One region of the Kluyvera sp. 1366 genome, then DNA from elsewhere that is predicted to be linked to it. Evidence: predicted binding sites of a transcription regulator. Region 1 holds the regulator's gene; the other holds the start of a gene.
What was found. Region 1 encodes ArgR, which controls arginine synthesis, uptake and breakdown. Its sites were predicted from a motif close to ANTGAATAAAAATACANT; they were not measured.
Positions count from the first base shown of each region.

Region 2: the regulator ArgR is predicted to act here: its motif matches at 2,712-2,729, upstream of argC (N-acetyl-gamma-glutamyl-phosphate reductase).

Region 1 covers NZ_JBTRDW010000007.1:33,615-37,856, forward strand. Annotated here, with positions in the region: gene yhcN (peroxide/acid stress response protein YhcN) at 1-182, opposite strand, end outside; gene ACVLVH_RS16435 (YdgH/BhsA/McbA-like domain containing protein) at 284-550, opposite strand; gene yhcN (peroxide/acid stress response protein YhcN) at 641-904, opposite strand; gene argR (transcriptional regulator ArgR) at 1,394-1,864, opposite strand; gene mdh (malate dehydrogenase) at 2,289-3,224, shown strand; gene mscM (miniconductance mechanosensitive channel MscM) at 3,277-4,242, opposite strand, start outside.
Region 2 covers NZ_JBTRDW010000012.1:118,187-122,428, reverse strand. Annotated here, with positions in the region: gene ACVLVH_RS22230 (argininosuccinate synthase) at 1-798, opposite strand, end outside; gene argB (acetylglutamate kinase) at 813-1,586, opposite strand; gene argC (N-acetyl-gamma-glutamyl-phosphate reductase) at 1,602-2,606, opposite strand; gene argE (acetylornithine deacetylase) at 2,776-3,924, shown strand; gene ppc (phosphoenolpyruvate carboxylase) at 4,172-4,242, shown strand, end outside.

The sequences.
Region 1 (4,242 bases):
GCTTTCTGAGAAAGCTCGGCACGATAGTCCATTGGCGAACCGCCGGTTCCGCTGATTGAGATAGTGCTGCCGGTAGGTTGCAGATTCTGCGCCTGTTGTTCGGTGACCAGTTGTGCTGCAGAAGCACCAAAGGCGAACAGGGAAAGCAGGGTAGCAGTTGCAATGGTTGTTTTGATTTTCATAATTTTCTCCTCGTTTAATCAACAACCTGCGGCAGAAAAGGGGTGGCGGGTCGTCGATCTATTGCCTGGCGCCATCAAGGCACTGGACGTTCAATTAGTGATTATTTGTACAGTTCAGCAGTCACGTGGAAGGTATCGCCACGGTTGCTTTCGATGATGCGGTAATGGCTGGCACCCTGCGCATCGGCTTTCTGTGACAGTTCCTGACGCACGTTGGTTTGGTCGCCGTCAACACCGCTCACGCTGATGGTTTGGTTCAGAGATTGCAGCTGTTCAGCTTGTTGGTTTGAAACAAGGCTAGCGGCACTCGCGCCAAAAGAAAGAACAGAAGCCAGGCCCAGTACTGCGATAGCTAATTTGGTTTTCATGATTCACTCTCCTGAAATGGGGGCCGGCAACCTGAGAGGCAAGAGCGTCTCAAAAGGGTCGCCGTTCACATTGCTTTTTAAGTCAATAACTTATTTGTACAGCTCAGCGGTTGCGTGGTAGCTGTCACCGGTATTCGCCTCAACCACGCGATAGGCTTTCGCACCTTGCTGGTCGGCTTTATCGTTTAACTGCTGACGGATATCCATTGGAGAGCCGCCCACGCCGCTGACGCTGATGGTACCCGCGGGTTGCAGATTCGCAGCCTTTTCGGCATTAATAGAATCTGCTGCAAAAGCACCAAATGACAGGGCAGAGAGAATACTTAAAGTCGCGATAGTAGTTTTAACGTTCATGATATTTTTCCTCGTCGTCTATTTTTATCTTTTTCTTTCGTGTGATTTGCATCACGAAAACAAGTATAGATCTAATCACCCATGAAATTAATACCGAGCTAATAATGTTTGGTTGTAATTCTTTATCCTTATGGCACTTTTTTAGAACCTGAAGTTATAAAAAACGCCTGGATCTTAACCAGAGGTGGTTATTTCACCATAAAAACAATGATCTACATCAAATTATCTTTTAGTGCGAAAGATCGTGGTTGATCTCGCTGGCTGATACAGATAGAGAAGGGAAAGACACTGAGCACAATGTGTAAAGCAGCGTAAAATAGCGCATAAGGTTAAAAAGGCATAAAGGTCGTACCAATGATAGCGGCTGAAAAGAACCGCCAGGCATATGGATAACTTATTATTTACAAAGGAATTTGTAACAGAATGGTTACGAATGAAGCGCAAAGGGCAAGATAACCGGCAGAGGAACTGCCGGTATGCAGCAGGGTTTTATAGCTCTTGTTCGAATAAAACCAGAATCGCGTCGTACAGCTGTTTTACCGAGAAGGTGCGCGCGGGGGTAATAAAGATGGTGTCATCACCGGCAATGGTGCCGAGAATGCCTTCCGCTTTGCCCAGCGAATCCAGCAGGCGCGCTATCAGCTGCGCAGCGCCCGGACTGGTGTGAATCACCACTAACGCATCGTTGTAATCGATATCCAGCACCAGATTCTTCAGCGGGCTGGTGGTGGTGGGCACGCCGAGTTCAGCAGGCAGGCAGTAAACCATCTCCATCTTGGCGTTGCGCGTGCGCACCGCGCCAAACTTGGTCAGCATGCGAGAAACTTTGGACTGATTAATATTCTCGAAGCCGTCTTCCTGCAGCGCCTGCACGATTTCGCCCTGGGAGCTGAATTTCTCTTCCTTTAATAAGGCTTTAAACGCCTTAATCAAGTCGTCTTGTTTCGATGGGTTTCGCATAAGCTACCAATTAAAAAGGGGTTGCAGAGGGCAACAGGCCCACGGCAGATAAATTATTATGCATTTAGATGAATTTTTATGCAATAAGTCTGGTAAGAGAATCGCGGTAATGACCTGCGGGGCGGGCATCATAACAGAATATGATGTTGCACCAAAATCGCGGGTGGACGCGCAAAGCGAAGGTTGCAAAGTTGTTATATTATTGAAGTGGTAACAACAATATCGATGATCATTGCCGTCCATTGTCTTCTGGCTGCGAATGAATCATTCAGGCGACTTCTGAAGTGGAGATGTCTCGGGAGCCGATTGCGGCGTAGTGTTTAGTGCGCGACAGGTTTAGTCGCTATCGCCTGAGAAGTTGATTAAACTCGTAACCTGATGGATTTTCGGCATATCTCTGCCCCACCTTAATAAGGAGTTCAGGATGAAAGTTGCCGTTCTCGGTGCCGCTGGTGGTATTGGCCAGGCGCTCGCACTGCTGCTCAAAACGCAATTACCCGCAGGCTCAGCTCTCTCACTTTACGATATCGCCCCGGTAACGCCCGGTGTGGCGGTCGATCTCAGTCATATCCCAACGGCAGTCACCGTGGAAGGGTTTAGCGGTGAAGATGCTACGCCTGCGCTGCATGGTGCTGATGTGGTGCTGATCTCCGCGGGTGTGGCACGTAAGCCGGGCATGGATCGCGCCGACCTGTTTAACGTCAACGCCGGTATCGTGCGTAACCTGATCGAGCAGGTTGCCAGTACCGCGCCAAAAGCGCTGATTGGCGTCATCACCAATCCGGTGAATACGACGGTGGCGATTGCGGCCGAAGTGCTAAAAAAAGCCGGCGTGTATGACAAGAATCGCCTGTTTGGCGTTTCCACCCTCGATATCATCCGTGCCAATACCTTTGTCGCGGCGCTAAAAGGCAAGCAGCCTAACGAGATTGAAGTGCCGGTGGTGGGCGGGCATTCCGGCGTAACGATTCTGCCGCTGCTGTCGCAGGTGGAAGGCGTGAGCTTCAGCGAGCAGGAAGTGGCGGATCTCACCAAACGTATTCAGAACGCGGGCACCGAAGTGGTGGAAGCCAAAGCCGGTGGCGGATCGGCGACGCTGTCGATGGGACAGGCGGCGGCCCGTTTTGGCCTGTCATTGATTCGTGCCCTGCAAGGCGAAGCCAACGTGGTGGAGTGCGCGTATGTGGAAGGCGATGGCGAATATGCCCGCTTCTTCTCGCAGCCGCTGCTGCTGGGCAAAAACGGCATCGTTGAACGCCGTCCGCTGGGCACGCTGAGTGCCTTTGAACAGCAGGCGCTAAACGGCATGCTGGAAACGCTGAAGAAAGATATCTCGCAGGGCGAAGAGTTTGTGAAGTGATGAACGCTAAGCGGCAATAAAAAACGCCCGGCATCTGCCGGGCGTTTTGTTTTTATAATCCGCCAGATTTGAAGGTTTTATTGGCGGGCGCACCGTTAGTCGCGGGGTTTTGCTTTCCTAACGTCTCCATGCGTACCTGGAATGGTGGGAACGGCATCTCAATGCCGTGCTCCTCAAAGCCGCGCAGAATCAGCTGATGCAGTTCATGGCGCAGCGGCATGCGATGCCCCATCTCCGCCGCATGCACGCGCAGTTCAAACAGCTGAATACCTTGCTGCAGATCGACCAGGAACACATCCGGCGCCGGCATATCGAGCACGTAGGTGCAGCGATCGGCCGCTTGCTTAAGAATGTTGGTCACTTCATCACTGTTGACTCTGGCGGGCGCTGGAATCGTCAACACCACACGCGTCACTGAATCCGACAGCGACCAGTTCACGAACTGCTCAGTAATGAAAGCCTTGTTCGGCACGATGATCTCTTTGCGGTCCCAATCGGTGATGGTGGTGGCACGCGTGTTGATGCGCGTGATGCTGCCCGTCAGGTCGCGAATGGTCACGGTATCGCCAATACGGATCGGTTTCTCAAACAGGATAATCAGGCCGGAGATAAAGTTAGCGAAAATCTCCTGCATCCCGAAGCCCAAACCCAGACCCAACGCAGCAACCAGCCACTGCAGCTTCGACCACTCAATGCCCATCATTGAGAAGCCAATCAAGCCGCCAATCAGCATCAAAGCATACTTGGTCAAAGTGGTAATGGCGTAGCCGGTGCCCGGCGCCAAACTGAGATGCTGCAACAGCGCCAGTTCCAGCAACGCGGGCATGTTACGCACCAGCTGCGTGGTGATGATCAGCACCAGAATCGCAATCAACACCGCACCCAGCGTAATCGCCTGCACGCTGTCCACACCCTGAATGGTGGTGCTGGCATTCCACAGCGGAATGTTATCAAGGAAGCTAAACGCCGAGTGGATTTCTGACCACAGCACAATCACCGAAACCAGCGCAATCAGCGT
Region 2 (4,242 bases), on a different contig from region 1:
TTCCACGATGTCGATACGGCCGACGCCGTGTTTCGCGCCCAGCACGTTGAGTTTTTCCAGGCACTGGAACGGGCTCAGCGTCTCGCCATTCACCGCCACCACGCGACCTTTCTCCACGGTGACCGTGACATTTTCTGGCTGATCGGGCGCTTCCAGCGGATCAACGGTCCACACCCAGCAATCTTTATTCGGTGCATTGGCTGGGCTTTCCAGCACGCCGCCTTCGGTAGAGATGTGCCATGCGTTCTCGTCACGGCTGTAGATTTTTTCCAGCGACGCGGTGGTCGGGATATTGCGCTCTTTCAGGTAATCCAGCAGCGCTTCACGTGAACGCAGGTCCCACTCACGCCATGGCGCAACCACTTTCAGTTGTGGAGCCAGCGCGGTGTAGGTGGTTTCGAAACGCACCTGATCGTTACCTTTACCGGTTGCGCCGTGGCACAGCGCATCTGCGCCCACTTTCAGCGCCAGCTCAACCTGGGCTTTAGCGATAATCGGACGCGCCATAGACGTACCCAGCAGATAAGTGCCTTCGTACAGGGCGCCAGTCTGCAGAACCGGATACACGTATTCGCTGATGAACGCTTCACGCAGGTCAACCACGTGGCACTCAGACGCACCTGACTGCAGCGCTTTCTTCTCAACGCCTTCCAGATCGGCTGGATCCTGGCCAATGTTCGCCACGAACGCCACCACTTCACAGCCGCCATAGTTCTCTTTCAACCATGGAATGATGGCTGAAGTATCCAGACCGCCGGAGTAGGCCAGAACGATTTTTTTGATGTTTTGCGTGCTCATGTCTTAATCCTTGATTATGCGAGAATCCGGGTGCCAATCGACACGCCGTTGAAAAGGGTTGGCAGTTGTTCAGCATGACGCCAGCTGGCGATATCGACCGGGCGACCGAGCGTGCGGGCGGCATCAAGCGCCGCGTTCACTTTCACGATCATGCCATCGGTGATGATGCCCTGCGCAATCAGCTGCTCCGCTTTCGCGGCGGTCATCTCTTCGATGCGCTGACCTTTGCCGTCGAGAATACCGCTGACATCAGACAACAGCACCAAATCGGCACCGATGGTCGCAGCCAGTGCGGTGGCGGCCTGGTCGGCGTTGACGTTCATCAACTCGCCGCCGTCGGTGATGCCAATCGAGCTGATCACCGGCATGTAGCCCGCCGCCAGCAGCGTGTTCACCAGCGCCGGATTGCCCGGCGTCGCGTTGCCAACGTGTCCCAGCTCTTCATCGAACTGCGCCACGTTGACCAGACTGGCATCGCCGAGGCACAAACCCACCGCGCCGATGCCATATTTCTTCGCCCACGCCAGCAGCGTTTTATTGGCGGTACCGGCTAACGCACCGGTAATAATGTCAATCTGATCGGCTGGCGTCACGCGCAAACCGTTCTTCTTTTTCACCGGCAGCGCGAGCTTCTTCATCAGCTCGTCCACCACGCAACCGCCGCCGTGCACAATGATCAGCGGACGCTGATGTTCATTGCGGTACGCCAGCAGGGCATCAAACAGACGAGCCAGCGCTTCTTCGCTATCCAGCAGCACGCCACCCAGTTTAATGATCAATGGATTCATTGCGTTATCCGTTCGTTAAATCAGAGACAGCGTTTCGGGGAAGCCGAAACGAATGTTTAAACACTGAACCGCCTGCGATGAGGCGCCTTTCAGCAGGTTATCTTCGGCAGCCACCACAATCAGGTGCTCGCCTTGCATGGCGAAGCCGATGTCGCAGAACGGCAAACCGACCACCGCTTTCAGCGCTGGGACGCCTTTGTCATAGACGCGCACCAGCGGTTTATCGTGGTAGGCGCTATGGAAGGCATCCGCCACATCCTGCTGCGTCACGCCCGCTTTCAGGCGGCAAGTGGTGGTCGATAAAATCCCGCGTGGGAAGCTGCCCAGATGTGGCGTGAAGATCACCGGCGTACCGAGATGCGCCACAATTTCCGGGTGATGACGATGATTAAACAAACCGTACGGCTGCAAGCTCACTTCACAGAAGCTGGTGCCAACGTTGGCTTTGCGCCCTGCGCCGCTCACGCCGCTGGTGGCGTTAATCACCGGCCACTGTGCATCGTTAAGCAGACCCGCTGCGATCAGCGGTTTCAGCGAAAGCTGGGCTGCGGTTGGGTAGCAACCCGGCACCGCAACCAGCTCTGCGTCTTTGATTTTGTCGTGCTGCCATTCGGCCAGGCCGTAAACCGCCTTGTCCAGCCAATCCTGATGCTGATGGCTGAAGCCGTAATATTGGGTATAGAACGCATCGTCGTTTACGCGGAACGCGCCGGAGAGATCGAACACCACGCAACCGGCTTTGAGGAATTCAGGTGCCAGATCGTGGCTGACTTCGTGAGCCGTGGCGAGGAACACCACGTCCACTTTGTCGGCCCATTCAGCGGCATCGCTCAGCGGCTGCAGCGGCAAATCGACAATGCCTTTGAGCTGTGGATGCAAATCCGACAATAACTTTCCAGCATCCGGGCTTTGCGCTGAAACCGCCAAAGCGGTTATGTTCATATGCGGATGGCGATTCAGGTAGGTGGCAAGCTCTACGCCAGCGTAACCACTGGCACCAACGATCAGCGTATTCAACATCAGGCTGTATACCTTATTACAGTCACACGTATCGGGTCGCGGCCTTGCCCCGTTGCCCAGAATGCCGTTTGCGGAAGATTTGATGCTTCACATGCAAGCGACGTTATTGTATTTTTATTCACTATTAATGCATGAATATTGATACATCCTAACCCAAGGACCGTCAACAGTGAAGACAAAATTACCACCTTTTATCGAACTCTACCGCCAGTTGATTGCCACGCCATCAATCAGCGCAACCGACAGCGCACTGGATCAGAGTAATGAAACTTTAATCAATTTGCTGGCCGGCTGGTTCCGCGATATTGGCTTCAGTGTTGAAGTGCAGCCGGTGCCTGGCACGCGGCATAAATTCAACATGCTGGCGCGCAGCGGATTGGGCGCAGGCGGCTTGTTATTGGCGGGTCATACCGACACCGTGCCTTACGATGACGGCCGCTGGACGCGCGATCCTTTCACGCTGACCGAACACGACAACAAGCTGTACGGCCTCGGCACCGCCGACATGAAAGGCTTCTTCGCCTTTATTCTGGATGCGCTGCGTGACGTTGACGTGACCAAACTCAGCAAGCCGCTCTACGTCCTCGCCACCGCCGACGAAGAGACCACCATGGCGGGCGCGAAGTATTTCTCTGAATCCACCCAATTGCGTCCGGATTGCGCCATCATCGGCGAGCCCACCTCACTTAAGCCGGTGCGCGCGCATAAAGGTCATCTGTCGAATGTGATTCGTATTCAGGGGCAATCAGGCCACTCCAGCGATCCGTCACGCGGCGTTAACGCCATTGAACTGATGCATGAATCCATTACCCAGCTGATGCAGCTGCGTAACACGCTGAAAGAGCGTTACAACCACGATGGTTTTGCCATTCCTTATCCAACCATGAACTTTGGTCATATTCACGGTGGCGACGCCGCCAACCGCATCTGCGCCTGCTGTGAATTGCACATGGATATTCGTCCGCTGCCGGGCTTAACCCTGAGCGATTTGGATGGTCTGCTAAATGACGCGCTGGCGCCGGTAAGTGCGCGCTGGCCGGGACGTCTTACCGTGGGCGAGCTGCATCCGCCGATTCCAGGCTACGAATGTCCGGCCGATCATGAGCTGGTGCAAGTGGTGGAGAAGCTGCTGGGCGTGCCAACCGAAGTGGTGAACTATTGCACTGAAGCGCCTTTTATCCAGCAGTTGTGCCCAACGCTGGTATTAGGCCCGGGATCTATCAATCAAGCCCATCAACCTGATGAGTTTATTGATACCGCATTTATCAAGCCGACTCATGCGCTTATCACCCAAGTCGTACAGCATTTTTGTCATTGATGAACAACAAATGGGGCATTTCACTGTTAAATCAGCAAATTGCCCCGTCATTGTTCGGGATTTGATAATAAGAATAACTTATCTTGCTTCGCTGCAAGCAAATTCTTTGAATTTCCGCCATTTAGCAGCACATTTACGTAGATTTAAGGCAATTGACGCGCAGGAAGATACGTGGCTAGATAAAAGACGATGTTATGCCCGTTGGGCGTAAGAGTATTAAAAAAGACGATAAGGGTGTCAGGGTCCAATGAACGAACAATATTCCGCAATGCGAAGTAATGTCAGTATGCTCGGCAAACTGCTCGGGGATACGATTAA